Regions from separate parts of the Paenibacillus sp. B-A-8 genome, predicted to be linked through region 1. Evidence: riboswitches for the same ligand, from Rfam matches in the RefSeq annotation. Region 1 holds a riboswitch; the other holds the start of a gene.
The links. Region 1 has a riboswitch for glycine ahead of gcvT (glycine cleavage system aminomethyltransferase GcvT). Riboswitches for the same ligand answer to the same signal wherever they lie in the genome.
Positions count from the first base shown of each region.

Region 2: another riboswitch for glycine. It lies ahead of ACN6MV_RS30835 (amino acid permease); the one in region 1 lies ahead of gcvT (glycine cleavage system aminomethyltransferase GcvT).

Region 1 is NZ_CP183882.1:6,354,241-6,370,806, forward strand. It holds gene ACN6MV_RS28805 (DUF3656 domain-containing U32 family peptidase) at 1-1,852, opposite strand, end outside; gene ACN6MV_RS28810 (stalk domain-containing protein) at 2,059-3,972, opposite strand; gene ACN6MV_RS28815 (S1C family serine protease) at 4,001-5,110, opposite strand; gene ACN6MV_RS28820 (DUF2759 family protein) at 5,261-5,470, opposite strand; gene uvrA (excinuclease ABC subunit UvrA) at 6,313-9,186, opposite strand; gene uvrB (excinuclease ABC subunit UvrB) at 9,624-11,615, opposite strand; gene ACN6MV_RS28835 (flagellar motor protein) at 11,893-12,675, shown strand; gene ACN6MV_RS28840 (flagellar motor protein MotB) at 12,672-13,511, shown strand; gene gcvH (glycine cleavage system protein GcvH) at 13,979-14,371, opposite strand; glycine riboswitch at 14,649-14,746, shown strand; gene gcvT (glycine cleavage system aminomethyltransferase GcvT) at 14,933-16,045, shown strand; gene gcvPA (aminomethyl-transferring glycine dehydrogenase subunit GcvPA) at 16,153-16,566, shown strand, end outside.
Region 2 is NZ_CP183882.1:6,835,660-6,852,225, forward strand. It holds gene ACN6MV_RS30825 (TetR/AcrR family transcriptional regulator) at 1-432, opposite strand, end outside; gene ACN6MV_RS30830 (DHA2 family efflux MFS transporter permease subunit) at 599-2,062, shown strand; gene ACN6MV_RS30835 (amino acid permease) at 2,200-3,552, opposite strand; glycine riboswitch at 3,685-3,765, opposite strand; gene adhP (alcohol dehydrogenase AdhP) at 3,963-4,979, shown strand; partial or broken gene ACN6MV_RS30845 (alpha/beta fold hydrolase) at 5,133-5,961, shown strand; gene ACN6MV_RS30850 (pyridoxamine 5'-phosphate oxidase family protein) at 6,165-6,635, shown strand; gene ACN6MV_RS30855 (DUF3656 domain-containing U32 family peptidase) at 7,207-9,450, opposite strand; gene ACN6MV_RS30860 (hypothetical protein) at 9,615-9,797, opposite strand; gene ACN6MV_RS30865 (hypothetical protein) at 10,636-10,875, shown strand; gene ACN6MV_RS30870 (hypothetical protein) at 11,280-11,510, opposite strand; gene ACN6MV_RS30875 (transposase) at 11,404-12,186, shown strand; gene ACN6MV_RS30880 (MDR family MFS transporter) at 12,419-13,876, shown strand; gene rlmH (23S rRNA (pseudouridine(1915)-N(3))-methyltransferase RlmH) at 14,113-14,592, opposite strand; gene ACN6MV_RS30890 (ArsR/SmtB family transcription factor) at 14,725-15,075, opposite strand; gene ACN6MV_RS30895 (MFS transporter) at 15,217-16,566, shown strand, end outside.

The DNA.
Region 1 (16,566 bases):
CGTGGTAGCCGTTCTCGCCCGGCATATGAATGCGCGGCGTGGCCAGCGCGATGCTGGCCCCTGCAGCCCGTACAGCATCTACCGCTGCCGGGAACTGCTTAATAAACTCGAAGTCGGCGTAGATGTTTCTCACGCCGGCCTCGAGCGCAGCCTGCACCTGCGGCAGGCTGCGGCACAGCGCGGTGAGCTCCGCTTCACCAGCGCGCTGCGGAGCGACGCCCCTGCGGGTAGCGTCGCCATAGACCTCGATCGCCCGTTTCACGTACACGGGCGGTTTCGGGCGCTCGCCCGCAAGCAGCTCCACCGCTTGGCGGCGGATGCTGTTCAGCTCGCGCATAGGGACGATCACGTCGCCTTGCAGATGCGACTCTAGCGCGTCAAGCTGGAACACGGTCCCGCCCAGACGGCCGAATTGTTCTTCCAGCAGCGCGGCATCCATCGGACGCTTTTGCGCCGCTTCCAACGCGAGCTCCGAGTCCACACGGACGGTAACGTTCTTCTGAACATCCGTCCACCATGTGGTCAGCTTCTCTCCTACGCAGCCCTGCACTCGCACATGTACCGGGAATACCCGGTATGGCTTCTCGGTTTCATAAGTCTGACGCAGCGCCTTGTCTAGCGCAGGGTCATTCGTTTTCCAAATGCGGTCACCGACATTTAGACGACGCAGGTCCACATCGTTACGACCGGCTACGATGTCGACGATCCAGCCTTCCCCGGCTTCGCCTTCGAGTTTCACGCCTTTACGACGAAGATCGTATACGCGTCCACCTTCTTCTTTTTTCGTCGGATCCCCTGCATCAAACACGATGCCATCGCCACGCTTCAGCGGTGCATGAATACGGCAGACAACGCCATCACGAAGAATTTGTTCAACCGTTCCAAGATATACACCACGGCTTTTCGGGAAAGTGCCGTCTACGAGCTTCTTATTGTTTGTTCCGTCAAGGAAACCATGTGTGAAACCGCGGGAGAAGCTCTGTTGCAGTTCACGAACTTCTTCCTTCGATGGTTTAGACAGATCGCCATCAAAATACCGATCAATTGCCTTACGGTACTTACTAACTACATTCGCAACGTATTCCGGACTCTTGAGGCGGCCTTCGATTTTGAAAGAAGTTACACCCGCCTCGATCAGCTCAGGCATAAGATCAATTGCTGCCAAATCCTTAGGGGAGAGCAAATAAGTCACATCACCCATTGGTTTAACTTCTCCATCCACCATCAGATCATAAGGCAGACGGCAAGCTTGAGCACATTCTCCACGGTTGGCGGAACGTCCACCCCACATTTCTGAAGTTAGACATTGACCCGAATAAGAGACACATAAGGCTCCGTGCACGAATACTTCCATCGGCAGACGGGCTTGTTCCCCAATCGTCTTAATTTGCTTCAGATTGTTCTCACGACCGAGTACCACGCGTTCCAAACTGAAAGGCTTAGTAAACTCAACCGCTTCCGGTGAAGTAATCGTCATTTGTGTCGAACCATGAATCGGGAAATCCAGTGAGATTTCACGGATCATTTTGACCAAACCTAAATCCTGTACAATCACCGCGTCCACGCCAGCATCTACACAAGCGTCAATCAGTTCTTTCGCATCAGACAATTCATTTTCAAAAACCAGTATATTAAAGGTCAGGAAACCCTTCACACCATAGCTATGCAAAAACGCCATAATTTCCGTCAGCTCGTCCATGCGAAAGTTGTTCGCTCTCGCCCGTGCATTAAACTTCTCTACGCCAAAAAAGATAGCATCGGCTCCGTTCGCTACCGCCGCACGCATGCAGTCCCAGTCACCTGCAGGTGCCAATAGCTCCACGTCTTCTCTGCGTATTTGTTGCTCTTTCATTTATATCCTCCCAAACCGCCAGGTGGCGGGTCATTTCTAGTTGATTAACTTGATAATTGTATCAAATATCACATCACAGCGCCATGTGTTTACCAACATTTATATAAAGAAAAGAACGTCCCACGCCATTTTGGCTATAAGGACGTTCTCACCTAATTAAATTACACTCTACTATCAGTTAGTCATGAACTCCAATCACCTCTAAACTATTCATTCCCCGTAAACCGAAACGATTGCAGTGTTTCATCCAGCAGCGCTTGCTGTTCTGTAGTAGCATTGGCATCATTTAGCACAACAGTAATCGTATAGACCACCTCATTTTTGCCAAAAACAACTTGCTTACTTCGGAGAGGAACACCATTCTTGATTTGATTCACAGTAAGGATCGTAGCAGGAACACCTGCAAAGGTAGATTCCACTATACTTTCAATGCGGGGGCCTTTAGGATCATTATTTTTATTCTGATAAGAATCCTTGAGTACATTAACCGTATAATCCACGGAGCCCTCAGGTTTTGAACTGATCTGGAAGCGTCCTCCGATGAACCGATACTCCACTGACTGTGTCTCGATTACATCTTGATTAGGCGTCCACAAGCGTGGAATATCGATGGCATACCCGTATCTTTTGGATACTTTGGTTATCGTTTTATTCTTGAGTGTCTTATAATCATCGCTAGCGAGTCGCCCGAAGTTCTCCTTCATGTGATCAAAATCAATATCAATTGAGGCTATAATGGCTTTAAATTTGGTCTTATCGTCTTCTTGTCCAGGAGGTGTCACATATTCAAAATAGTATCGGAACCCATTCTTGAGCACGATTACCTGATATTCTGTCGTCCACCCGTTGCCGAAATTCAGCTGTGTCTCACTTATTTGTGCAGGTACACCGGAGATTTCAGACTTTTTACTATCCTTAAAAACATAAGCATCCGCTACAAAGTTCTCCTGCGTTTTTGTCTTCAACTCTTCAGCCCAGCTCTCCAGTGTAGAACCAGCAGGTGCCGATGTAATCGCCACACTCAAATGACTTCCTTGTTTGCTTTCATAATAAAAATGCTGGTCATCCTTAGTCCAAGCAACAGGAACCTGTAGTGAAATGCCGTAGTCCTCATTGTAGGCTTCGCTCAGGCCGTTTTTTACAGTAGATAGATCACGGATCTTGTTATCCTTGGTGTCAAAAGAAGGTCGAAAGGAGCTCAGCAAACCCGAATACTTAGCTAAGTCTTTATAATTAACTGCTTTTTCATCCGTCAAATAAATCTCATAAAGTCTACCTTCTGCATAGATCAACCTGCTTTCCCAGAGTGCTCCGCTGGAATCTTTACTGACCAATCGCGCATAGGGCACAGAGGCCTTGGGGAACGACTCCCGATCTAATATCAATTCCCCACCTTCCTCGACTTCCCGAACTAGTTGTTCCAGAAGCCCATCTGCATCCAGCGAAACCGCCTGATCACTTGCATGAATCACCAAATAATAAAGATTGTCAGCGCTCGAAAAGGTAGCCACGCTCTCATCTCCACCGCTATTTCCAGTAATCAGTCCAGACGGATAATTTAATGTCCATTGAAAATAGCTGTTCCCAATTCGCGTCTTCCCCACATCACTATCAATACCCCTATCCACTGGTACATCTCCTTCATTGTCTGCAGGAACTAGGGTAATTATTAGCTCACCGCCTTTCCCTTGGGAGAGAGTTGCACCCAGTACATTCGCCACAAAACGCAGCGGCACCATTAGCACACCTGAAACCATCCGAGGCGCGGAGGTGAGTTTAACTTTAGTCTCATCCTTCCAGGCGCTAGTACTACCCATTGTCATCAACCCTGTATGAGAGCCGTACGTTACTTTCACTACATCATTTCCCTCTAAGGAAACCGTACTGCCAAATGTCTTTTTAAAAACCCCAAGCGGAACCATAACCGTTCCATTCTCTATAAAAGGTCGCTCAATAGCCACCTTTTTTCCATTCACCGTAGCTGATGTACTACCAACTTTAAGGCTCAGCTGTAGTTTCTTTGCTTCTGCTGCCCGTGCTGTTTGTATGGGTAATATAGAAAATAATAATAGTAAGGCCAGTATCACACACAATCCTTGTTTTAACACTTTAAAGCCCATTTACCGTCCCCCTCACGAGTTTCCCTGATTATTCTTCCGTATGCTCGTCCCCATCTGTTCCTGAACCTTCTTCATTTAACAGGGGATCACCCTGAGTGAGCACGAGCTTACGGATAATGATATCCCCTTCACTTTGCATAACCAGTCGTACCGTCATACCTGGAGAATAGCTTTTGAACAATTCATTAATATCCACTAGTGAGACCACACGGTGACCGTCAATGCTGTACAAGACATCGTCTTCGGCAACACCCGCCTTAAGTGCTTCAGGAGATACCACCTTGGTTACGGTCAGTGGATCAAACGTTGGCAAGCCCACAATGGAGGACCAACTCGCTTCTAACTCCAGTCCAAGACTCGGGTGTTTTACTTCACCGTACTTAAAAAGCTGGTTCATAATATACTGCACGGTGTCTGCCGGAATAGAGAAGCCCATATTCTCCACACCCACCGCTGAGTATTTCAAGCTGTTTATTCCGAGCACCTCACCCTTCATATTCACTAGCGGACCTCCGCTATTTCCGGGATTAATCGCTGTGTCACTCTGAATCAGACGATAAGCCGCATCTACTTCACGGTTAAGACCACTTATTACCCCTACAGTCGCAGAATTCCTTAGTGAAAAACTGATCGGTGTGCCGATGGCAACTACCTTCTCACCAACTACTGTATTGCCTGTCGATGGAATAAACTTTGCAGGTTTAAGGGAGGCTGCATTGATTTTGATCAGCGCTAGATCACTAACTTCATCAAGATACGTTTCTTTAATGCTGTAGGTTTTGGAATCCGACGTCACTACCACGGCGTTCTGCAGATCCTTGATGACATGTGCATTAGTTACAATCCAGCCGTTCGATTTCACAATAATGCCAGAACCATGCGTCAGATTGTACCGATCATCCGGTCCGCTATTCCCAGCACTATCGTCTTTGCCGATAATGCCCACTACGGAAGGGGTAACATTTTTAATAATCCCTGGTATGAGGTCTTCTGCTGCTGTCGAATTTTTAATTTTGCTTCTCTGGGCTGTCGACGCCGTGCTAACCGTCTTTGCCGCACTACCAAACGCATAAACCGACTCACTCCATACTCCTGACAGCAACACACCGCACAGCAGCAGGCTCAATCCTTTCTTCACCAGCTTCTCCCCAATCCTCATCGACCTTCACCAGACCCTCTCTGCACATGGATAAATTTTACAATATATAATTTGAAAAAAGACGCCTTCAATGCGCCCACGGCGTTAAAGGAGTCTTTTGGTGCAAAGCTGTTCAGTTTAGTTCTTTCGTTAACTTAACCAATGCATCACCATGGCATAGTCAGAGATTATAAAAACCAGCAAACTAACCGCTCCGAAACCAATGGCGAACTTGTTCTTCTGCGGAGCTCTCAGCAACCGAATGACTCCGACCAAAATTAGGATGGTGAATAAAATCATAAAAACATCAAAGGTATGAAATTTAGACGGTCCTTGCGCGGCAACTTCTGCAAGTAGCATTACCTTACCTCCTCAAAAATGTTGTCAAGCAAGATCCAGTATTCCCCATATCCTCTTCTATGTTATCGCTACCATTTGGGCGATGCAATAGGTTTTGTAGAAAAATTATGTATTTGTCGCAAAAAATATCTTTTATTACTGTAAAATTGGATAAATTAATGATTTTGTTCATTGACGTTTGGCGTTTTATTGTGAGGACAACGCAGACTGGACAGATTGTGTTCTGCTCTATGAAGGCAATTTAATGAAGTTGGTTAGTGTCTTTGAAATGATTTAACAGCATAGAAATGAGTTAAAGATTATTAATTTGAACTTCAATCTTAGCGTTCAGAGCTTGGAGCTTTTGTGGATTAGGGAATTGCTCCCTGAAAATCATGAGAATACTATCTTATTGAACAAATCCTCCCGATAATTAGAGGGATTTTTTTCCCTGATTTGAGCTTAAAAGCTGCAAAACATCAGGTTTTTAGGGAGGTTTTCCTCAATCTAGTAACCGGAGCTTTTGATAGAGCTAATTGTATAATTTTTTCAAAGAACCGTTGGACCTGCTGTTATTCTATTACCCATTAAGTATACTTACAGCAACAGCATGCTCCTCACTAAATCTTACGACGGACATGCTCTACATATGCCTATCTCGTCTATTATTTAGTTTTCTTTTTATAGGAGTCGTACAACATTTACTAGAAAACTCACTTCAGATAAGTTGTTTTTGAGCTTGAAGTAATTTTACCTGGCAATTGTTTTCCCAAAATAATGATCTTGGACAACAAACAATAAGGCCACGGCGAAATGCCGTGACCTTTATTATTTGGTAGTTATACCATACAGTTGTTTATGGCTTAAGTGGTTTCCGCCGTCTCAAGCATAAGAGCTTTGGTACGCTCTGTATCACGAATCAGAACCGGCTTCAGATACTTACCTGTGTAAGACTCCGCAACGGTAATAAGCTTCTCTGGTGTTCCTGTTGCCAGCACAGTTCCGCCGCCACTGCCGCCTTCAGGACCCATATCAATGAGATAGTCTGCGGTCTTAATAACGTCCAGATTATGTTCAATGACAAGTACCGATTCTCCGGAATCCACCAAGCGATGTAATACTTCTAGTAAACGACCAATGTCATCCACATGCAGACCTGTTGTAGGCTCATCCAAAATATAGAGTGTTTTTCCGGTACTACGACGGTATAGCTCGGAAGCCAACTTCACGCGCTGCGCTTCACCACCGGATAAAGTAGTACCTGGCTGACCAATCTTAATGTAACCAAGACCAACATCCATCAGTGTTTGCATTTTACGATGAATACGAGGAATATTCACGAAGAATTCTGTAGCATCCTCTACCGTCATCTCCAACACATCAGAAATATTCTTCCCTTTATACTTCACTTCTAGTGTTTCCCGGTTATAACGCTTGCCCTTACATACTTCGCAAGGAACATAGACGTCCGGCAAGAAGTGCATCTCAATCTTGATAATTCCGTCTCCACGGCAGGCTTCACAGCGTCCACCTTTTACGTTAAAGCTAAACCGTCCTTTTTGGAACCCGCGCACTTTAGCTTCATTTGTCTTCGAGAACAGATCACGAATATCGTCAAATACACCCGTATAGGTTGCTGGGTTAGAACGTGGTGTACGCCCAATTGGTGATTGATCGATTTCAATAACTTTATCGAGATTTTCCAAGCCGCGAATTTCTTTGTGCTGACCCGGACGCACCTTCACAGCCTTATTTAGCTGCCGTGCCAAGCTCTTGTACAGAATTTCGTTAATAAGTGAAGATTTACCGGAGCCCGACACACCAGTCACCGCCGTAAATACACCCAATGGAATCTTCACATTCACATTTTTCAGGTTATTCTCTTTAGCGCCACGAATTTCTATCCAACGATCATCGGTAGCACGACGCTTAGCGGTAACTGGAATAAACTTACGACCGCTTAAATATTCACCGGTTAAGGAATTCGGATCTTTCATAATCTCTTCCGGTGTTCCTTGCGCCATAACTTGTCCACCATGAATACCCGCACCCGGTCCGATATCAATAATATAGTCCGCTGCCATCATCGTATCTTCGTCATGCTCTACAACAATCAACGTATTGCCTAGGTCACGCATATGAGCAAGCGTAGAGATCAGGCGATCATTATCCCGTTGATGCAGACCAATACTTGGCTCATCCAGAATGTACAGTACACCCATCAAACTGGAACCGATCTGAGTGGCCAAACGAATACGCTGCGCTTCACCACCAGACAGTGAGCCTGCTGCGCGGCTAAGTGTCAAATAGTCCAATCCGACATTCACCAGGAACCCCAGACGATTGCAGATTTCCTTAAGAATGAGATTGGCGATAGCTGTCTCTTTCTCACTTAGTTTTATATCTTCAAACCAATGCTGACAGTCACCAATCGAGAGATCAGTAATATCCGAGATATTTTGTTCGTTGATCGTCACCGCCAAAATTTCTTTCTTCAGACGTTTACCCTTACAGACATGACAAGGCTTAGCACTCATAAATCCTTCGATAAATTCACGAATACCGTCAGATGCGGTCTCCCGGTAACGACGCTCTAGATTCGGAATAATCCCTTCAAAAGCAACCATCGCATCTTTCTTTTGTCCAAAATCATTCTCATATTTGAAGCGAACCTTCTCACTACCTGTACCATGCAGTAGTTTATTCATATGATCAGGTGTTAAACTGCTCACTGGAACGTTCTGTGGAATATTAAAATGCTCGCACACGGACTTTAGAAATTGCGGATAGTAATTAGAAGTACTTCCAGTCCAAGCTAAAAAAGCACCCTCTTCAATGGATTTCTCAGCATCAGGAATAAGCAGATCTGGATCGACCACCATTTTCATACCAAGACCATCGCACTCCGTGCAGGCTCCGAATGGACTGTTGAAAGAGAACATACGAGGTGCTAATTCTTCAATACTGAATCCACACACCGGACAAGCAAAGTTAGAGCTGAAGAGAAGCTCTTCCTGCCCGATAATATCCACAAGGATTTTACCACCCGAAAGCTTTAGGGCCGTCTCCAATGAATCTGTAAGACGTGTCTCCATATCATCTTTAACGACAATCCGGTCTACAACAACTTCGATAGTGTGTTTCTTATTCTTCTCCAACTCGATATCTTCAGACAGATCTCGCAGTTCTCCATCCACACGTACACGTACGAAGCCTTGCTTGGAGATATCTGTGAAGAGCCCCTTATGTTCCCCTTTACGTCCTGAAATGATAGGCGCCAGGATCTGCAAACGTGTCTTCTCTGGATACTGCATAATCCGGTCTACCATTTGTTCAACGGTCTGCGAAGTAATCTCAATTCCATGCTCTGGACAATGAGGGTGACCGATCCGCGCGAAAAGCAACCGCAAATAGTCATAAATCTCAGTTACCGTACCTACTGTAGATCGCGGGTTACGACTTGTTGTCTTCTGGTCAATAGAGATCGCCGGGGACAAACCGTCTATGGAATCTACATCGGGTTTCTCCATTTGACCCAGGAACTGACGAGCATAAGCGGACAAAGATTCAACATAACGCCGTTGTCCTTCGGCATAAATGGTGTCAAATGCAAGCGACGACTTACCTGATCCGCTCAGTCCCGTCAGCACGACGAAACGGTCACGTGGAATCGTCACATCGATGTTTTTGAGATTGTGCGCCCTCGCGCCTTTAATTACAATATTATCGTTCGCCAACGGAACCTCTCCTTAATGAATCTAATATCAAAGCTTTATCAAAAGCGTTTTCGATCCCTCCCAAACCCTCCCTTCCAAGGGAGGGCCCCAAGGGTTGCACCCTCTGGACACCCGCATTTTTTGGTGAAGGAGGTTGGTGGGACGGGACTTAGTGACTACGGCGTTCAGATCGCTTATCCCTACAGGACCGCTTGGACGTTAGGCGCACACTAGCTAAAAGCGGAAAGTGCGAGATTACCGCAACTGCTATAACGTTGCGGAACGCTGTCCCTACGGGATGCGCGTAAGTGCCAGAAGCGCTGTGGAACGCTGTCCCTGCGGGATGCGCTAACTACACAGGGCACTGGGCTGCGCATCCATCTATTTATTCAAAAAGAACGGCCTGGACAGCACCGTTCATTACATATTTTAAATATCGGTGATGCGTTTATCGTTTGTTACTCGGCCCGAAGCTCCAGCAATGCGTCACGCAGCTCTGCTGCGCGTTCGAATTGCAGGTTCTTCGCTGCGTCCTTCATCTCAGCTTCCAGACGCTGAATCAGACTTTGTTTCTCTTTCTTATTCATCTTGCCACCAACACCCGTAAGGTAATCCGCTTTAGACTCGGCAACCTTGGTTGCCTCAATGATGTCACGTACCTTTTTATTAATGGTGGTTGGGGTAATACCGTGTTTTTCATTATGAGCGATCTGGATGGCGCGACGACGCGATGTTTCGCTCATCGCTTTCTCCATCGAATCAGTGATTCGATCACCGTACATGATTACACGACCCTCGGAGTTCCGGGCCGCACGACCAATCGTCTGAATCAGCGAGCGTTCGGAACGAAGGAAGCCCTCTTTATCAGCATCGAGAATGGCAACCAGTGATACTTCTGGTAGGTCAAGACCTTCTCTTAGCAGGTTAATCCCTACTAAAACATGGAATGTACCGAGACGAAGATCACGTAAGATCGCCATCCGCTCCAGCGTTTTGATATCAGAGTGCATGTAACGAACCTTAATTCCTATTTCCTTAAAGTAATCCGTCAGATCCTCCGACATCTTCTTCGTCAACGTGGTGACGAGTACACGTTCATCCCGTTCCACCCGTTCGCGAATTTCACTGATCAAATCATCGATCTGCCCCTCTGTAGGACGAACCTCAATGATCGGATCTAAAAGACCCGTTGGCCGGATAATCTGCTGCACCATAGTATCACAGTGTTCCATTTCATAGGGTCCAGGAGTCGCAGAGACGTATATAATTTGCTTCACCTTTTCTTCGAATTCTTCGAATTGAAGTGGACGGTTATCCAGCGCAGACGGCAAACGGAAACCATGCTCTACCAGCACCGTCTTGCGCGCACGGTCACCGTTATACATCGCCCGAATCTGCGGAAGCGTTACATGGGACTCATCAATAATGATCAGCATATCATCCGGAAAATAATCCATTAATGTATACGGAGTTGCCCCAGGCTCACGGAAGGTCAGCGGTCCGGAATAGTTCTCGATCCCCGAACAGAAGCCCACTTCCTTCATCATCTCAATATCATAACGTGTTCGCTGCTCCAGACGTTGAGCTTCCAGAAGTTTACCTGCGTCACGAAGGACCGTTAAGCGATCTTCCAGCTCCTTCTCAATGTTAACCAGTGCCACTCGCATCGTTTCTTCCTTGGTAACAAAGTGAGACGCCGGAAAAATAGCGACATGATCGCGTTCCCCAATCAGTTCACCCGTCAGCACATCAATCTCAGTGATTCGCTCAATTTCATCACCGAACAATTCGACCCGAATGGCATGCTCACCCTGAGATGCCGGGAAAATCTCAACCACATCACCGCGTACACGGAAGGTTCCGCGTACAAAATTGATATCATTACGCTGGTACTGGATATCCACTAGTCTGCTCAAAATCTCATTTCGAGGCTTCTCCATCCCTACCCGCAACGACAAAAGCAAGCTTCCGTATTCCATCGGCGAACCGAGGCCGTAAATACAAGACACACTCGCCACAATAATAACGTCACGCCGTTCAAACAAGGAGCTCGTTGCGGAGTGACGCAATTTATCAATCTCTTCATTAATACTGGAGTCTTTCTCGATATAAGTATCGGAGGAGGGAATATACGCCTCTGGTTGGTAATAGTCGTAGTAGCTGACGAAATAGTCTACCGAATTATGCGGAAAAAACTCCTTAAACTCACTCGCCAGTTGGGCAGCCAAAGTCTTGTTGTGCGCAATAACTAGCGTTGGGCGGTTTAATTTGGAAATGACTTGTGCAACGGTAAACGTCTTACCTGTACCCGTTGCGCCCAGCAGCGTCTGGTGCTTCTTGCCCTGCCGGATGCCTTGTAATAGTTCCTCTATGGCATGAGGCTGATCGCCCTGGGGTGTGTACTCGGACTCCAATTCAAAAGTCTTTGTACTGACGACAATATCACTCATTTGCCCGTCTCCCCTCTATCGTCTAAACTAGATTAATATATTATAATTGTTGTCTGAATGTTCTCTCTCCATACGATGGCAAGCTAAACCGCCTTTGGCGTCTCTAAAAGACGTTAAGCGTTTGTGCGAGAATTATAAGGGTTAAAGTATAACGTGAAACTTATACTTCCTTATAATTAAAAAATATGGAAGATAAGAATATGTGTTCCCGTTCATTATACAGTGTTGATGAAATCGATGCAAACCATAATACATAGAAATGTTAGGAGCTTAAAGCATGGATATCACCTCAATAATCGGCCTATTGGCTGGACTGGCTGCGTTAATCGGCGGCTATCTCTGGGAAGGCGGAAGCCTCTCAGGACTGCTGCAGCTTAATGCAGCTTTGATTGTCTTCGGAGGTACATTTGCCGCCGTTATGATCAGTTTCCCGGCATCTAAGCTACGCTCCATCCCAACAGCACTGCGCATGGCCTTCGGCAGCAACCCTGATCGTGATGTAGAAAAAGCAGAAGAACTCATTTCAATGGCAACCGTGGCGCGTCGCGGCGGTGTGTTAATGTTAGAAAAACAAGCAGAAATACATCCAGATCCTTTTACACGCGAAGGTCTACTTCTGATTGTCGACGGCACTGACCCAGAACAGGTTAGGCAAATTCTTGAACTGGAAATGGACGCTAAGGAACTGAAGCATGAGAGCTACGCCAAAATTTTTGAAGCCGCTGGTGGGTATGCTCCTACAATGGGAATTATCGGGACGGTGATGGGTCTCATTCGTGTGCTAGGCAACCTTACAGACCCTTCAAATCTGGGCACTTCTATCGCAGTTGCATTTACCGCAACACTGTACGGTGTCGCTATCGCTAATTTAATATTTTTACCCATCGCTTCCAAAATTAAATCCCGCAGTCAAAGTGAGTTACATAGTATGGAAATGCTGCTTGTCGGCATTCTTTCTTTGCAGAACGGAGATCACCCCTTGCTCGTTCGTAAAAAATTAAACTCATTCATCTCAGACACGGACACGAATGACCGCGCAGAAACTAGAGGTCTTCTATGAGACAAAGATACCGGCGAAAGCGGCGTGTAGAGACTCGGGAAAGCCGCGACCGCTGGATGATTACTTATGCTGATCTAATTACACTTTTGCTTATATTTTTCGTTATATTGTATGCGATGAGCAGCCTGGACACGGACAAATATAATATTGTGACGGGCTCGTTATCCGAGACCTTCAAGTCTGGAAGCACTGTTCTTGACGGTGGGAATGGCATTTTAGATGCTGGGAAGACAACTGAGAGCAGACAGAACAGTGTGGACGGGAATGGTGGGAACGCAGCTGCAACTGCGAGACCGAATGATGGATCTGCTGAACAAACGGAGAACGAAGCACCTTCGGCACGTGAGCTGGCATTTCGAGAACAAGAGGCAAAGCTTGCTGAATTAATGGGTGTGATCACCCAATATGTCGAGGCAAATAATCTCGGAGAACAAATATTTGTTGCTGACAAACCACAAGGGATAGAAATCACCCTCAGTGACCGTTTTCTCTTTGATGCGGGTAAAGCTAATTTGAAATCTCCAGCCTTTCCTGCCCTTCAGCAGTTGTCTGGTTTATTCAAAGACATCGGCGCAAAGATTAGCATTGAGGGACATACCGATAATACGCCAGTATCTTCGGCTTCGCACTATAACGACAACTGGGAGCTATCAGGTGCTCGTGCGCTGTCAGTGCTGCGCTTTTTCTTAGATCATGAAGGGTTGAATCCCGACAATTTTCAATACGCGGGTTATGCTGATACCCAGCCCACAGCGGAAAACATATCAGCAGCAGGTAAGCAAAAGAACCGCCGTGTAGAGATCATTGTGCTGCGGCAGCTTCAAGAAGGTGAGTAAGTTTAGAACTACTCAATTATTGATAATTAAGCGTTAAAAATTGCAGCATAATAACAATTCAGAAACTGCTTAAAAACACTACCATAATAGAACTGCCACACTAATTACGGAAAACCTCCCTAATTATTTACTTATTATCTTATTCAGGCGCGTAATTAGGGAATTCCTCCCCGATTATTACTCTTTTTCGTCGGAAATAGTGGTTTTACCGAGATTTTCAAGGAGGAATTCCCTAAAAATCATATTTCCGTGCTAAAAACGTCTAAAATCAGGGAGGTTTTCCCTCATTTCATATCAGTAAATTTGATTCCAAGAAAAGTCCCACAATTTTCAACAGAATCGACGATCTAACGCAAAGTTATCCGATGCTCCCATAAGAAACACCAAACAGCAAGTCCCCAAATCACAGAAACTTGCTGCTACAAAAATCACACGCGATGAAATTAATATACAGTGAAAAACGCTAATTACTCTCCCACCAATGCTCGGTATCCGGCTGCATCAAGCAGACCTTTTACAGCATCAGCATACTCTCCGTCTACTTCAATTTCAAAGATCCAACCTTCGCCATACGGCTTATCATTGATTAGCTCTGGACTTGCTTCTAATCCGTCATTAATCTTGGTAACCGTCCCAGAGACGGGTGAATACAATTCCGATACAGTCTTAACGGATTCGATACTACCTACGCTGTCACCGGCTGAAATGGCCGAGCCAACTTCTGGAAATTCCACAAATACGATATCGCCTAACAAATGCTGAGCATGATCCGTAATCCCAACACGTACTACGCGTCCTTCCACTTGCTGTGCCCACTCATGCTCTTCGCTGTAAAGAAGGTTATCTAAAACTTCACTCATTTCAAGCCGCCTCATTTCCAAATTGGAATTCTAAATTTAGTTATAGCCTAAGTGATCCCAGAGCATAATGTCAATATTACTAACAGTAAAATAAATTTGTCGTTTTTTTGACTTTTTCTTGTTGACAGCGCCCTCCTATACCCGTTTAATGGAGACATACAAGAAGAAACGACGTTGTCGTCTTTTTATAGACGATAACCGTTTCTCGAAGAAATATAAGGATAATGTATAATGTGAAACATATACTTTCTTATATTTGAAACAAATACAGTTGCGGATGATGGCATAGGGAGAGACTGTCTCACTTGAAGACGGCGCCGAAGGAGTAAACCCTAACAGGGTGAATCTCTCAGGCAAAAGGACCTTTGTCGGACGTATCTCTGGAGAGCATCAGACGCAGGGCGAAGGTGCGTCAGGTCACCAACGGGGAAACTTGCAGGTTAGTTACGCAGGGTAACTCTCAGGTACAAAGGACAGAGCAGAAAGCGATTAGTGCATTTATGCATGATTGCTTCTGCCTGTCCTTTTTTCGTATGTAATCAGATCAAGGGGAGTGACGACATGGATGCTTTGAAAAGAACGCCTTTTTATGATCTCTATTCCGCTTATGCGGAGTCCAGATGCATTGATTTTGGCGGCTGGGAGCTGCCAGTACAATTTACAGGTATCGTGAAGGAGCATGAAGCCGTTCGCCAGCAGGCTGGACTGTTCGATGTATCGCATATGGGTGAATTCATGGTGATCGGGAGCGGTGCAGAAGCCTTTTTGCAAAAGATGACGACTAACGATATCAGCCGCCTCACCGATGGTGCGGCACAATATACGCTGCTCTGTTATCCAAACGGCGGAGTTGTAGACGATTTACTCGTGTATCGACTAAGCGAGGGTCGTTATATGCTCGTCGTTAATGCCTCCAACATCGATAAGGACTTTCAGTGGCTACAGGAGCATCTGACCTCTGAATTCGGTGAAGTCACACTCACTAATGTCTCCGACGAGACGCTTTTACTTGCCTTGCAAGGTCCGCTGGCAGAGACTATACTCGCGAAAGTTACTGATGCTCCTATCTCAGCCCTCAAGCCTTTCCACTTCATCGAACACGCTACCGTCTGCGGTGTAGAAGTATTGATCTCCCGTACAGGTTATACCGGTGAAGATGGCTTCGAAATCTACGCTTCGCTGGATGGTGCAGGAGCATTATGGAACGGGCTTCTTGCTGCGGGTGCTCCTCATGGATTAACACCTGCTGGCCTGGGCGCACGGGATACCCTGCGTTTTGAAGCGAAATTGCCGCTGTACGGTCAAGAACTGTCAGCTGATATCACGCCGCTTGAAGCAGGATTGCAGTTCTTCGTGAAACTAGACAAAGCAGACTTCATCGGTCGTGATGCGTTAGTGCAGCAAAAAGAAGCCGGTCTTCCCCGCCGCCTTGTCGGCCTGGAAATGATTGATCGAGGTATTCCGCGCTCCCATTACCCCGTCTATGCAGACGGCGTTAAAATCGGAGAGGTCACAACCGGAACACAATCGCCAACGTTGAAGCGTAACTTGGGATTGGCTCTGCTTGATACAGCTTATAGTGAAATAGGCACAGAGGTTTACGTAGAGATCCGCGGCAAACAGCTTAAGGCTGTCGTGATTAAGGCCCCTTTTTACAAGTATAAACGTCTTTAGCGTCCATATAAGGACGGTGAGCTTTTAAGCGAGAAATAGAAGGATAAAGTATAGCCTGAAAATTGTACTTTCTTATATTTTAAAAAAAGCCAAGGAGTGAAACCTTAATGAAGCACCGTTATCTGCCCATGACTGCACAGGACCGCGAAGAGATGATGGAAGCCGTCGGGATTCAGTCCATAGATGAGCTGTTCTCCGATATTCCTGAAGCCGTCCGTTATCAAGGCACTATGCCGATGTCTGAACCACTCGATGAATACGCCCTGCTTCGTCACATGAAAGGTCTGGCTGACCAAAATGCCGACTTTGATTCTCACGCCAGCTTCCTCGGCGCCGGATTATATGACCATCACATCCCTGTGGTGATCAACCATGTCGTTTCCCGTTCTGAATTCTACACTGCCTACACTCCTTATCAACCGGAGATCAGCCAAGGTGAGCTGCAAGCGATCTTCGAATTCCAATCCTATATTTGTGAACTAACCGGTATGAAAGTAGCTAATGCCAGTATGTATGATGGC
Region 2 (16,566 bases), 480 kb from region 1:
AGAGACTACTTCTTTATTGGGGTCTATGTTTCTGGCGTTTCTACGTTTTTCGACAGTATTCTTTAACAGGTTGGTCAAGTGGTTTTTGAAGCCTTTGTGCTCCATCAATACAGCAAAAACTTTCCGGTATTCATAAAAATAATTTAAAAATGTGACCAGCTGCTCCTGTTCGTTGTTGCTCTTCATTTGTAATAGCGGTTCAACCTTCATGGACAGGTCATCAAAGATTTCATGTACAATCTGGCGCAATAAATCGTTAATATCCTCATAATGCAAATAAAACGTAGCACGATTCAGTTCAGCACGGTTGGCGATTTTTTGGACAGTTAATTGAGAAATCTCCACATTGTCGGCCAACAATGAAAAAACAGCATTCTTCAGCATCTTTTTTGAGCGAATGGCTCGTGGGTCAATTCTTTTATGTTCAGACATTTCATCCCTCTATTATCGTTTATGTGGCACTTCATAGACTAATTTACCCAATCTGTCGATTAGTCGACATTTTCAATAAAATTGCAAATAGGAATACTATTTAAATCCTGATATGATTCATTTTATTGACACTATGTCGAAAAAGCAATGAAGAGAGGACTACACCATGCAAGAAGACATTAAGAAAATTAATAAAGGGATCTTACTAACCATTTTAATTTTTGGTTGTTTCTTATCCACACTCAATCAGACACTTTTAAATGTCGCCTTAAGTAGTCTGATGGATGTCTTTGATGTTACGGCAACAACCGTACAATGGATTTCCACGGGCTTTATGCTAATCAACGGGATATTGATTCCGATTACAGCCTATTTAATGAAACGTTTTACAACACGTCAATTATTTATAAGTGCCATGTCATTTTTATTAATCGGTTCGATTATTTGTGCAGCGGCGCCGAGCTTTAGTCTACTCTTAATCGGACGAATGATCCAAGCTGCGGGTGCTGGCATAATAATGCCGCTCATGATGAGTGTTGTGCTCGCCATCTTCCCCGTTGAGAAACGTGGCAGTGCTATGGGACTGCTCGGACTGGCAATGATATTTGCTCCTGCTATAGGGCCGACTCTTGCGGGATTTGTTGTCGAATACCATTCTTGGCGCTGGTTATTTATCGGCCTCATCCCACTTGTTATCCTTGTTATAGCGTTGGCATTCAAGTATTTAGTGAATGTATCTGAGACCTCTAAGTCGAAGCTTGATGTGGTAAGTGTTCTTTTATCAACCGTCGGATTCGGCCTGATCTTATACGGCTTCAGTAGTGCAGGCAGTAAAGGCTGGGACGATGCAATAGTGATTCTGACCTTAGGGATTGGGATCGCTGTAACGGCTGTATTCTGTATAAGACAAATCAAGTCTGATGATCCACTGCTAAACCTGTCTGTCTTCAAAAATAAAGTCTTTACGATGACGTCTCTTATTAACGTATTGATCACGATGATGATGTACGCAGATATGATTTTATTGCCTATTTATCTGCAGAATGGCCGTGGTTTCACAGCGTTTGATGCAGGATTGCTCTTGCTGCCGGGGGCACTTGTAAATGCGTTCATGTCGCCCGTCACCGGAAAATTATACGACCGTTTTGGTGCCAAGCCGCTATTCATTATTGGTTTACTCTTTATTATTCCATCTATGTGGGCGGTAACCGATTTGTCTCAATCGACAACCTATATGTATCTAATGATTCGTACCATTGGTCTTCGAATTGGATTAAGCTTCATCACTATGCCACTCAATACAGCCGGACTAAATGCGTTGCCCAAACAACTAGGTACGCATGGTACAGCAGTGAACAATACCGTTCGTCAAATTGCTGGCGCCATTGGTACTGCTGTCGTAATTACAATTTATACCGTGCAGGCAACAAGTCATGCGGCCACAGTGATGCAGAGCAATCCCTCTACTACTCCTGAAATCCTTAAATCCCTAGCATCCATTCTAGGGGCGAGTGACGCCTATTACTTCATGATGATATTATCCATTGCCGCATTTGTTATAACATTATTTATGCCTATGAAGAGCAAGATCACGATTGAAAAGAAAGCAAACCTAGCTAGCGAAGAATAGACTCATAAAGTGGAACGTCAAAAGGACAGCTGCCCGCTGTCCTTTTGAATTATCCTCATAGCTATTTTCAGCTCACTAGCTTTGGTTTCAGCCCCGCATCCCTAGTAGCCGCTACTTAATGTCTGCCTCACACTAGCTTAATTACTTTTCCCCTTCTTACCTCTAATCGAATACAGGATAAATAATAAAACAAACCAGATCGGAGTACACAATAAAGCCGGGCGTGTCTCTCCAGCGAACAGCATAATGATCAGTATTCCAGCGAACAAGGTTAAGACAATATAATTAATAGCCGGTGTGAACGGTGCTTTGAATTTGGATTTCGCCTGTAAGTCTGGCCGGGTTTTTTTGTACTTAATATGGCAGATGAGCACAATGCCCCACACCCATATAAAACAAATGGCGCTAATCGTTGTCACGATTCCAAAAGCCTGCTCCGGAATAAGTTTACTTAAAAGAGCCCCTACAGATATAACAATTGTAGAAATGAATAACGAGTTACCTGGTACATGGTTTTTATTCAGTTTGCCCAAATGAGGTGACGCCTGGTTATTTCTACTCAAATTATAGAGAATTCGGCTTGTTGAAAACATCCCACTATTACAAGCGGAAGCCGCTGAGGTTAGTACAACAAAATTAATAATTCCTGCGGCAATTGGAATCCCTACTAAAGTAAAGGTTTTTACAAAAGGACTTTCTGCCGGACTAAGCTCCGTCCAAGGGTTAATGCATAGCAGGACGAAAAGCGCGCCGACATAGAAAAATAGAATCCGTAAAGGAATTTTATTAATTGCAGACGGGATATTTTTCTCCGGATCCGCTGTTTCCGCTGCTGACACACCCACCAACTCCACACCGACATAAGCAAATACAACCATTTGAAAAGAGAATAAGAAGCCTGATATGCCGTTCGGAAAAAAGCCCCCATGCTCCCATAGATTCCGTATCGTAACCGATCCTGCATCCGTCTTAAACCCTATGATCAGTAAAATGACCCCAAGACCAATCAAGGCGAGAATCGTAATTACCTTAATTAAAGCAAACCAAAATTCGAGTTCCCCAAAGCTCTTTACAGTTAATAGATTAAGTCCTAATAACACGACTAGACAGGCGATGGCAGGAACCCACTGCGGGATATCAAACCAATATTGTACATATACGCCAACAGCGATGACATCAGCCATAGCCGTCATGATCCAGCAAAACCAATAGGTCCAACCGGTAATGAATGCGACCCGTGATCCAAGGTAGTCTTCAGCAATATCCGTAAACGATTGATAGCCCGCTTTAGATAATAGGAGCTCTCCCAGTGCTCTCATCACAAAAAACACAGCAATACCCACGATTAAATACGTGATCATAATGGATGGGCCTGCCTTCTCTATCGCCTTGCCTGATCCCAAGAATAATCCTGTACCGATGGTGCCGCCAATAGCAATAAGTTGAACATGCCGATTAGCCAGCTCTCTCTTTAATTCTGGTTGTGCCATACCTAGTTCCCCCTTGTGAGTACAATAAATTGGAATAAAAAAAGAGAGATTGGATGTCATCCAATCTCCCAGATCGTAAGAATATCAAATAATATTTGCCTACTGATGTCGATCAGCATGACAAATATATATTCGTACTCTTCTGTCCTTTTGCCTGAGATTGTGAACCCTTCGGCGCCGCGGAAATTCCGCAGTCTCTCCAGAAGCTGCTCCAGCTAAAGTGTAATCCTTAGCCATCATAGCTCGTGAATTATGAAGTTGATAAAGCGGTAACGCAGTAAAGCTGTTCTGATATTCTAACATATTACTTCTGATGTGAGTGTTAATCTGTGATAAAAGTCTCAAGAATTTAAAGTAAGCCTCATGAACATACTACTTTTTGAAAAACAAAAAGCTAAAGGAGTATGCTAATGAAAGCCGCTGTAGTAAAACAATTTAAAGAAAAGTTAGAACTACAAGACGTACCTAAACCAAAACCCGGACACAAAGAAATTCTTGTCCACATTCAGGCGTGCGGAGTGTGTCATACTGATTTGCATGCTGCTCATGGCGATTGGCCTGTCAAACCGAAACTCCCTCTTATTCCCGGACATGAAGGCGTTGGGATTATTGAAGAAATAGGTGAAGGAGTTACACACTTAAAGGTAGGGGACCGAGTAGGAATTCCGTGGCTGTATTCTGCTTGCGGTCATTGCGAATATTGTCTCACAGGAAGAGAGACCCTTTGTCTGGATCAGCAAAATTCCGGATATTCCGTAAATGGCGGATATGCAGAATATTGTGTAGCAGCTGCCGATTATGTAGTGAAGGTTCCTGATAATCTAAGTTTCATCGAAGCGGCACCTTTATTTTGCGCTGGCGTTACGACCTATAAAGCTTTGAAAGTATCAGGTGTAAAGCCAGGTGAATGGGTAGCCATTTTCGGCGTCGGAGGATTGGGTCATCTAGGTGTACAATATGCAAAAGTAATGGGAATGAATGTAGTGGCCATCGACACTTCAGATGAAAAGATGGAGCTTGCCAAACAGCTTGGCGCAGACAAAACCGTAAACGCATTAAAAGAAGATGCGGCAGTCTGGATTCAAAAAGAAATCGGCGGAGTGCATGGTGTCGTTTGTACGGCGGTTGCAAAAAAAGCATTCGACCAAGCCTACCGGGCCATTCGTCGCGGCGGTACCTGCGTCATGGTTGGGCTGCCCCCTGAATCCATGGATGTTCCGATCTTTGATACGGTATTAAACGGTACAAAGGTAGTCGGTTCGATTGTCGGCACTCGCAAAGATTTGCAAGAAACATTGCAATTCGCTGCAGAAGGAAAAATCAAAACCATTATTGAGACACGTAAATTAGAAGATATTAATGAGATCTACGATCTGATGTTAGAAGGCAAAATCAATGGTCGAATCGTCCTTGATATGACGAAATGATCAATAATAAAAAGTATGCTACCATAATATTTATTGCAAGCCACAAAATTTGAGGTGATCGGAATGTTAGAGCGTTCTATGGAGAATGTAATGGAATCCGTGAAGGGAAGGAGTGATGCGTAAAATAAAAATGAAAAAAGGATGATTATGAAAATGAATAAGTACCAAACTTTAAATAGCGATGGATTTGAACTGAATTATTATGTAAAAGGAACTGGGAAACCTATTTTGGTGATAGGCAGCAGTGTTTATTATCCTCAACTATTCTCAGAAGATTTATATGATACATTTAGGATTTGTGAAGCCGCCCCGAACTCTACAACCGGAAGATTATAGATTGGAGAAAGTACTAGGTGATATAGAGACGGCAAGGCAAGATCTTAACTTAACAAATTTCATCTTATTAGGGCATTCAGGACATGCTTTCATGGCTTTGGAATATGCTAAAAAATATCCTTACCATGTCCAAAAAGTTGCCTTATTGAATTCAGCACCTACAAATAGCGAGGAAAGACAGCATCATAGTTTTGCATTTTTTAATGAGACAGCAAGTCCGGAGAGAAAAAGACAGTTCGAGAAGGATATTTCTTTGTTAGAAAGTGACATTCAGAAAGATCCTGAACGGCGATTCGCTCACATGTGTATTCGGATGGGAGCCCAAAGCTTTTATGACTATACATTTGACGCAGCTTACATGTGGGAAGATGTATATACGAATATGCCAATTATCGATTATCTGTGGGGAGAAGCATTCGGAGAATTGAATCTTATACAATCACTCGCTAACTTCAACAAACCAGTATTTATCGGTTTAGGCAGGTATGATTATTTGGTAGCGCCTGTTTCACTTTGGAATTCTGTTAATGAAACCTATAAGCACGTCAAAAAAGTGATCTTTGAGCATAGTGGTCACAACCCGATGTTTGAAGAACCTCGAACCTTTGACAATGAGCTAAGCAACTGGATCCTTGAGGACAATTGAGGCTTTCCTTTGTATAACGAAAAACACTAAGTTGATTCTTAGTGTTTTTTTATTTCTTGCTCTTTTCAGTTAAACCATACCTAAGTCGAACAGAGGATTATGATAACGATTTAATATTTATCGTATTATTCCTCACATGCACTAAGATTTGACAATGATAAGCTTAACATTGTATACCTTATGATACTTTAGGAGGTAATATAATGAGCAAGTACGACGAAGCCATGAAGCTCCTGGAAGAACAAGTGGGTAACAAGGATGGCCTGATCTCTCTGTCCACTATTGCGCTGGAACCAGGGACCGATGGCAAAAGCCGTCCCGCCGCCCGCATTGTGGACGCCTATTATGAGGACGGCGCGTTCTACACCGTCACCTACGCAACCTCAGGCAAGATGCAGCAGATCGCCCAAAACCCCGAAGTCGCCGTTTGTATCATCGTCGAAAACTTTACGGCCGATGGTATCGGTGAAAACCTGGGCTGGGTATGTGACGAGAAAAACGCTGAGATGATGACAAAGCTGCGCACAATATTCGCCGATTGGTATAACGAAGCCAATAACGACGAAGACCCTAACACATGCCTGCTGCGCATTCGCCTGACAAAGGGCCTGTGGAATGACGCCCATAAAGGGATCAGAAATGAGATTGATTTTGTCAATAAGACGGCAAGTTAAGTGGTCTATGTGGTTTCAATATTTTGAGGATATAAAAAGAGTTATGAGAAGGGCGAATGAAGTTTTGAAAGACTTGTACTGGAGAATGGAGATTTAGAAATGATCTATCGATAATGTACCTAAGCTTCTTAACTTGGAAGTTCGATATTTTGGACCTAGTCTATCGTCTACTTCGATCCTAAGATTTCTACAACTAACCAATGTAGAAACCAATGTAGATTCAACGATAGAGGGATTTCTGCTGAAAAGGGTCGGTCTCTCAAAAAGACTTTTCCTTACTTCTGACACGTTCCACTGCGATGGTTGAAGCGGCAAGTTTTAGAGCCGCCCAGTACTGGGCGGCTCTTTCTTATTCTTTTATGTTAAGCTGAACGATTAGCAAGGAAGACAGTGATATACTGGACAGCAATACAAAAATAATTTCCACGATTAACCAACATGCAAAACTTTATACGTGGAATACCCAATCGCAGAGTCTGCCGTCCCGGCATTTATGTACAACATAATCTGACCGCTGACGCTGTTGGATTCGCTCCCGCCATGATATCGCCAGAACCATCCCTTTGACTACCTACAAAATCTCTTTATTAAAATGTCCTCTTGTTTCTGTTTCCTGATTAAAGATTGCATTATTCATTGAGCCATTTAATTTACCTGACGCCATATTAATGACTTTCATAACCTGCTCTTTTGATTCAACTGTGAAGTTTAATCTGAGCGCCTCGATTCCTTTGATGTTTTGTAGCTCATCTAAAAGATTAAGCGTCTTCCCATTAAGGAGAGTCGTTGTACAATCCTCATGGGAAAGGATAGGGAATATTCCGTACTCATCTTTTAACTCATAGCTCTTCGTTTTGCACACTCTGCATTGATTCATTTTTCTCATCGGACAATATTTTGTAAACATCAAAGGAACCTTACCATATACAATCATTTCCAGTGCAGGATAGCCGTCATTTTCTTCATAATAGGCATTCATTAAATCTTCAATTTGGCTCTTATTCAATTCATAAGATAAAGTGACTCGTTTTGCACCTAATTTATATAATTCATAGCAACTAGTAGCATTAACAACATTTAGAGAATAGTCCGTAACAAACGGATTAGTTTCTCTGTAGTGATAAATTCCACCATATCCTCCGATCAGCAGCTGCCCTTCTTTTTCCTTATAATCATTCTGATTTCTTCTAACAACGTTTTTAAAATAGATTTCCTTAATTCCACAGCTCACGCAAGCATCGTACTGCTCCCTAGTCGTTACAGAGGCCGTAAGGTATGGTTTTTCAGAGGCAAAGCTTATTTTTTCTTTTGCTTTCAAAGCCTTGGTTCTTTTCTTTTGGCTGTTAAGCTTTAAGTCATATAAGCCCAGTACAATATCTCTTCTTGCTGCATTTAACAGTTTAGCTGGTATAAATGCATTGCATTCCTCAAAATCCACATGATTAAGTTCGAATATAGTATCATTTAATCTTGAAAATTGCTTTATTACCTGGTCTTTTGTTGTTGGATTATTAATGGCTTCGCCTAGTATTTCCTCGCTTTCATATGAATAATTAAAGCCTAAGCCCTCCGCATCTATGAAAAGCTTTGAATCTGGACATGCATATACTCTAATATCGAGGTTAAACCGCTTAAATTCTTTTTCCAGTGATGATTCTAATTCTTTGCTATAGAAATAATCCTTCGTTTTATATACTAAATCTCCCTTAGACACCTTTTCTTTGATTTTGATATAGCAGACATCATCTGCTTTGTTGATTAATTCGCCATCTTTATCGTACAGTTTTACAACAGTTAAATTAACATCTTCATTGTTGTGACTTATTCGGATGGTATCGTTTTGATTTAAAGAACGTGTAAGTGTTATTTCATACATGTCTTTAACAATCTTGCTAATTGTTCCAATTTCATAACCAAAGTTATTAGGTCTTAAGATGTTTGTAATATTCCTCTTATCTTCGCGAAATAAATATCCTTTAGTAAATGTTCGATTGAATGTTTTTTTCAAATTTTCTTTATCTTCTTCGGTTATTTTATTATCTAAGGCCATGCGATATTTGGATACAACATTAGCAACATACGTAGGCACTTTCATTCGACCTTCTATTTTTAAAGAATCGATTTCTTTTAAATCATTGATATAATCGATTGTGTTTAAGTCCTTAGTAGATAGAATATGGTTTTTCCCTAAAGATGTATCTGATGTCTTGTCCATTAGTTCATACTCCTTACGGCACGAACCAACACATCTTCCGCGATTTGCGCATCGATAGCCGATTAATCCTGACATTAGACAGTTTCCCGAATAAGATACACATAAAGCACCGTGAACGAAAATTTCTAAAGGTATTTCAGCTATTTTTTTGATCTCTTTTACTTTTTCAATCTCAACCTCACGGGACAGAACAACTCTTTTAGCACCAAGTTCTTTAAATAATAAAGTTCCGTCTAAATCGTCTATTCCCATTTGAGTTGAACAATGTGCTTCCATATCAAGAAAGTTTTTAACGATATAATCGAAAGCAGTCAGGTCCTGAACGATAATGCCATCAACACCGATTTCATTTAATTCGTGTATCTGCTCTTTCATCTCTTCAACTTCGTTTTCAAAAACGATGGTATTCATTGCAACATAGATTTTAACATTCCTCAGGTGCGCATACGCAACAGCCTCTTTTAACGATTCTAAATCAAAATTAGATGAGTATGCACGTGCACCAAATTTTTGCATTCCTAAGTATACTGCATCACAACCATTAGATATTGCAGCTTTTAAAGCTTCCATATTTCCTGCTGGAGCTAGTAATTCAGTCATTTTTTCCTCCTTATGACCCATAAGTTACACACTAGTTAAACTCAGCACCATTGATCATAAAATAAGACCTACACTTAAGCTACGGCAAATAGCACAAACCAATGGCTTGTGCTTTTGTTTCTAACGATCTTATTTGCCTGAGAGGCTTGCTTCATAATTATTTTTTATAATAATTCCTTCAGTACATTTTTAGCCACACGTACCTTCTCATCATTGGCCTCACGGAGCATGCCTACAATATCCTGAATATCACGCTCTGCTGCGGTAACCATGAACTCTTCACCCTGGTACGCAAACAACTGAATGATATTCACTTCAAGCAATTCTTCAATCTTATGTAAATTCAATAAAGAAACGTTCTTCTCCCCACGTTCAATCTCCCTATGTATGAAAAATGAAATCCGCCTTTCTCCCCTTCCTGCGACAAGCCCTGCTCTTTCCGAAGAGCACGAATCCGGGTTCTTACAAGCTTCAGTATTTTCTTATCCATCACGGTATTCACCTCTCCATGTCAAAAGTGTAGATAAGTTTCCTAAAATTTAGCTCATATCATGAGAAATCACCAGCAGTATAAGACTGCGTTCTTCCTTTGTCATTCTGCCCTCATTTCTATGATTCGTGCGTTATACATCTATGAGCATAAGACGGAGTTTGGCACAGAGATGTCATTAATTGATCTATTACTTCTGATACATACAGATTATAATCCTGGGCTTGAGATAGTGGTGTTTGTGGAATTATATCGTTCACGGGGAGGGGAAGGAGTTAGAGATGATAAGGGACGAGGATATAAAGAGAGTGATGAGACGGGCGGCTGAGGTTTTGGAGGAGTTGTGCTGGAGGATGGGGAAACCGTAATATGTGTCCAGGCCAAAAGCCCATAAGCAGATAAACGCCTTAGCGAAACGAACTTGGCAGGTGTCAAAACCCCAGTTGTTTTTAGACTGGTTTAACAGGGCTATCGGCGATTTACCCTGTTGAATTAACCGGCACATTATAATACCTCCCTAATCGCATCTCGTCAAGAAATAATGTGCGAATGAGCGACATAGCGAGGGATCCCCCTTATGTTTTCTTAATAGGAATGAATTTCCGAGTATGCAGAGTGATATCGCTTTTTTCAATTCATCCGGTGTCACGTAAAATATTCTTTAGATCAATGAGGAATAAGGAAAGGAGATTTGTATGAACAGCGTGGACAAAATCAGATTTTCACTCTTTTACGGCGAAGCGCCCGAGGCATCTTGTTACGGGTATATGGAACGAAATCGGGATGGCAATATAATCGCGCTCTACAATAGTTGCGGCGAGGAAATCGACATGTTTGGCGGACATAAATTTGTCAGGGTACAGGCGCTTGGCAAATTTGATGATGAAGACCGCGATAATTTTTACTCCTTGTTAGAAAGTGATGGTGTAGGATAATCTGCACGATAGACAGTTGAAGATTCAGTGTCAAGATACTTAATGAGCCTGTTCAAAAAGCCCATAAATGCGGAACTCATCGATTACATGGATCATGTAGACGACTCTATTGTTCTAGAGAAGCTTGCTCCCCTTTACAAAGATGGCGGTCGTCCGCCCATTGATCCCAGAGTCTGCTTTCGGATGCATTATCTGTACTTTACTCGTCCAGAAATTTCTTCGTTTCGAGAGCTGGAGAGACAACTTATTGGCGCAATTTTATTGGTGTTCCCAGCCCGACAAAAGTGCCGGTTCACAGCTCCCTGAGCCACTTTCGCTCAAAAGTTAGTGCCGAGTTGTTCTATGCCATTCTTTTCGACATCATCGCCCAAGCCTTGAAGCTAAAGGACTTTCTATCGCCCATGTTAACGGGCATCGATTCCAGGCCGATATGGGCCAACGTCAACGGATGCAAGCACAAACGCTGTTCTTACCCGGACCAGAGCACCTGCTCTTGCGAGAAAACGTATTCTGATCCCGATGCCACCATTGGCGTGCAGCGCAATAAAGTCAACCAAAACAAATTCTTTATCGGTTACCGTTAAACATTCTATCGTCTGTCCAAGCCCTAAAGGACCCGTTGTTCTATTCTCCATCGTTCTTCCTAACGAAACGGCCGATGTGAAGGTGATGCTGCCGCTCATCGACATGATGAAAAAAATCGAAGGGTTGCAGGTGGAGTATCTGGTAGCCGACTTGGGTTACTTCGACTCCGACGATCAGAAGGAATCCCTCCTGACCCACGATGTGGCAGCCGTCACTGGGTTCAAAACCAATACAAAGATTCCCGAACACTGTTCACCCAAAGGAACGCCGGAAGGTGAACAAGGACATGTCCTGATGTTCGACGGATTCGATAAAGAGGATTATACCGCCTGGTTCCCCGCAGCGGAGGAGAAATGTGCCGCCTGCCCGTTGCAAGGAAAATGCCAGAAGCAATGGGGCGATTCCTTTCTGGACAATCCGTTTTTCCACGGTCCCGTCCCACAAGGTAGCGCCCTGCAAGAACACATGATGGGCTTTCGCAAGCAAGTGGAGCTAGCGTTCGCCCAAGAATTCAACCCACTGACTTCGGTCATGAAGCACAAGAAGGTGACGGTTCGAACAACCGAGCGTGTGGAGAAGTGGTTCATCTTGCGGGATGCCTTCCGATTGGTGGAGCGGATGATAGCTCACGTTCGTCAGACCGTTCTTCCCGTACAGCATGTAGCCGCTATGAAGAAGCTACAAGAGATCCAAGTCGAGCAAATCTCACTGCCTTTGGCTGGGTAAAGAGGCATTACTACACATTGAAAATACAGTCCTCACGACCAAGGGAGAGGTCTGTCCAAAATAGGCTATCCTAGTGGGAGACTGTGCGTTGGAAGTAGCCACAAAAGATATTCCCCTTACATTTCCAAATTTGGAGTCTCCGTCTGCGGTTTAGAGTCATTCTTTCAAAATCATTTAGCCCTTTTGAACAAGCTCTTAATGGAACGCAATGAATATTCTCTGGAGGTGGAAGATGAACAAACGGGTTCAAGAGGCAAGCGGAATGAAGAGTGGGGCGATGTTAGCCGCCCTGCTCATCGGTGCATTTATTGCGTTTCTTAACGAAAATTTACTTACCAATACATTTCCTGGATTAATGCGTGAGTTCAACGTTGCTGCTTCAACTATACAATGGTTATCGACTGGTTATATGCTGATGATCGGCATACTGGTGCCGGTGACCGCATTGCTACAGCAATGGTTCACGACTCGCTGGATGTTTATGTCTGCGATGGCGTTATTTTTAGCAGGTACCTGCTTGTGTGCAGTATCCCCTGGATTCGAAGTCTTGCTGATAGGCAGGGTTGTTCAAGCTTGCGGGACAGGATTATTGATTCCGTTGATGATGAATACGATTCTTGCCCTCTATCCTCCGGAACGCAGGGGGGCTGCCATGGGTCTCATGGGGCTTGTCATCATGGCCGCCCCTGTCATCGGACCGGCTTTGTCGGGGTTGGTTATCGACAGCTTAAACTGGCGATGGCTGTTCTACATGGTGATTCCTCTCGTATTGTTTTCGATTATTTATGCATTCATTTACTTAAAGAATGTTACAGAAATAACCAAGCCAAAGGTCGATCTTTTATCCATTTTTTTGTCAACCGTCGGGTTTGGTTGTGTCACCTACGGTTTCAGCCAGGCGGGTGTCTGGGTTAGTCCTGGGAGTTACAGTTTGATTGCCACAGGCGTCCTCTTCTTGATCTTGCTTATTTGGCGGCAGCTCAAGATTAAAGATCCTTTGATTGATCTTTCCGTATTCCGGTATCCTGCCTTTTCTTTGGTAGCAGTATTAATAGTAGTGCTGATGATGGTTTTATTCGCCACCACAACATTGCTGCCGATCTATATGCAGGATGTGATGCAGTTGACAGCATTCGCGACAGGTTTACTTCTGATGCCAGGCTGCATTTTAAACGCAATGATGATGCCTGTGACGGGAAAATTATTCGATAAATTCGGGCCGAGATTCGTCATAATGCCCGGACTGCTCATGATCGCCCTATCGCTGTGGCTGTTTGCTGGTATCGACAGCGATACAACCCGAGGCTCCGTTCTGTTCAATCATGTCCTCTTATTCTTAGGCATATCGTTTGTCGTCATGCCAGCTCAGACGGCAGGAATGAATCAACTTCCGCGTCACCTGGTCCCCCACGGCACAGCCATCTACAATACGCTCCAGCAGATTGCTGGGGGAATTGGCATCGCTTTGTTCGTCGGCATCATGTCGTCCAGAGCTAATCGTTCTCTTCACCATTCGCTCAATCCCGCTGCGTTTCAAGATAAGACACAAAGTATCGTTGCTGGTCTGCAAACGGTTTTTAGGATTGAATTTATTCTCGCAATACTTGTTTTGGTACTGGGTTGGTTTATAAATGATCGTCTTTATGCCGATTTTTCTCAAAAGAAAGAAACCAAAAACTTATTGCCTTAGGGTCTCGTAATACTTATTTCGCCGTCATTTATGGAGACCTTGCTACCGAACGTATTAAGCATTCTAAGACGAAGGAATAATTTTATGAGGTGATGAGCTTATATGCAATTGGATATTTTTCTCTCTGTGCAGTAGTAATTTCAGACCTTGTGTAAAAACTGAAAGACTAGGTAGAACCTATAATCTTCATGCTGTAAATACAGGATCCTACAAGCTTTTCTTCAAAAAACTTGCCCCTATTTATGATACGGTTCCCCCCGATTTATCTTCACCGCGCGATAAATCTGCTCCACCAGCACCAGGCGCATGAGCTGATGGGGCAGCGTCATGCGCCCAAAGCTCATGCGCTGCTGCGCGCGGCGCATGACCTCATCGGAGAGCCCGTGGCTCCCTCCGATGACGAACACGACATGGCTCGTCCCGTAGGTGCCGAGCCGGTCAATTTCTGCGGCAAGCTCTTCCGAGCTCCATAGCTTGCCGTCAATCGCGAGCGCAATGACATGCGCCTCGCTCTTTATGTGCGCGAGGATGCGTTCGCCCTCGCGCGCCTTAACAATACCGACCTCTGCTTCGCTTAGAGAGTCGGGTGCTTTTTCATCTGCCACCTCAATCACCTGAAATTTCAGGTACGGTGTCAGCCGTTTAGCATACTCTGCAATGCCATTGATCAAGTACTTTTCCTTCAATTTTCCTACGCCAATAATTTGAATAAACATAAGTGCCTCCTGTCAAAATCCTCTATAGAAATAGCAAAAGGACGCGCAATAGGCCGTCCCTTGTAGTTTTAGCAAGTAGCTTCCTAATCTTTCGCATTCCTTAAATGTCCTATTTTTCAGACAATCCATCCCCTACTTACTCTCCTCCCGCTCCTCCATTGCAAAATCCGGCTTTTCCCCAGCTTCATAAGCACACAATATAGAATCCAGCAAACCTGGGAATCGTGCGCTCAGATCCTCCGTCCGTAGCGACAGTATGCGCTGGGTTCCTTGCACCCGCGTAAATACAACACCTGACTCGCGCAGCGTACGGGCATGGTGAGACATGGTGGATTTGGCGATCGGAACGTTGAAGCCGTTGCAAGCCTGTTCTCCATTTCTATGAATATCCGATACGATATGGAGGCGAATCGGATCGCTGAGCGCATACAATACGGAAGCAAGCTGAATGTCCTTGCGGTCCGGATGAAATAGTATTTTCATGGATGATTATCCCCTTTGTCCTACTTTTAATGCGAAAAAAATATTGGTGCTCCTAATTGCATTTTATATCAACGCATGCTATATTTCAATTGTTCGTAAGTAATCGAACTATTAAACAATAATAAAAGGAGTGCTTCGCACATGACTTCTGTAAATAACCTTTCCGCGAATGCGGATCATGAAGCCTCCGCTCCGGAAGCGACTCTTCCACGGGAAGGCCTGCTGACTCTTCTGTTCAGCATCGCTGTGGTTCTCGTCATCATGAATACAGCCATGTTCAATCTGGCACTGCCTGATGTAACTGAAGCCTTCGGCATTACAGCTGCATCCGCTTCTTGGATTGTTACCGGGTATTCCATTATGTTTTCGATTGCCTCAATCACGTACAGCCGGCTCTCTGATTTCTTGCCGATCCGCCGCCTGCTGGTGATAGGTCTGTTGACGCTGGGCTTTGCGGCTGTAGCCGGCTTCTTCAGCACCAACTTTATCTTTCTGCTTATCGTGCGCATTCTACAGGCGTCGGGCGCGGGCGCTGTAATGTCCTTATCTCTTGTTCTGTTTACACGTTATGTCCCGCAAGCCCGTCGCGGCAAAGCGATGGCGACGATTATGTCAGCCGTTTCACTCGGCCTAGGCCTTGGTCCGGTCGCGGGCGGAGCCATCGTCGAATATCTCGGCTGGATCTGGTTGTTCGCTGTAACGGCAGCTATTTTGCTTCTCGTGCCGTTGTTCCTTATCCTGCTGCCTAAAGAGGTGCCCACCCGAGGCTCCTTCGATGTGCTTGGTGGGCTGCTCTTGGGCGTCGGCACCACCGGTCTGCTGCTGTTCCTGACTAGTGGGCTGTGGGTGGCCTTGGTCGCTGGACTTCTTGCCATCGCTTTATTTGTTGGCCGCATCCGCAGCACGCCCGACCCATTTGTAATGCCCGCGCTTTTCCGTAACCGCTCATATCTCGTGCTGGCGGTGGTCGGAATCGCCTCCTATCTGTGCAGCTTCGCCACCTTGTTCCTGCTGCCACAGATTTTGACTCATCGCTTTGGCTTCAGTGCAAGTCATGCCGGGCTTGTGATCTTTCCAGGATCGCTGCTCGCAATCTTCGTTTCCCGTTCTGTCGGACGAATCATCGACCGTTATGGCAATGCGGGGATATTGCGCTTCGCTCCACTGCTTGTGCTGACTGCTACCGTCCTGTTCGCTGTTTTTGCGGGGCGATCCTGGATTGCCGTCATGCTCATCTATATGATTATGAGTCTTGCCTTCACTACATTGTCTAGTAGTGTATCCAATGAAATCTCACGGATTCTGCCTTCCTCACAAATCGGCTCCGGGATGGGACTGTTCCAGCTACTGCAATTCTTTAGCGGTGCCTTCAGCGTAGCTATGGCTGCAAGCGCACTGGAATGGCAGCGTGGGCTGCCGCTCCGGGCCGCCTACTCCAACATTTACTGGGGACTCTCTATTGCGGCGCTAATTGCCATCATCTCAGCCATT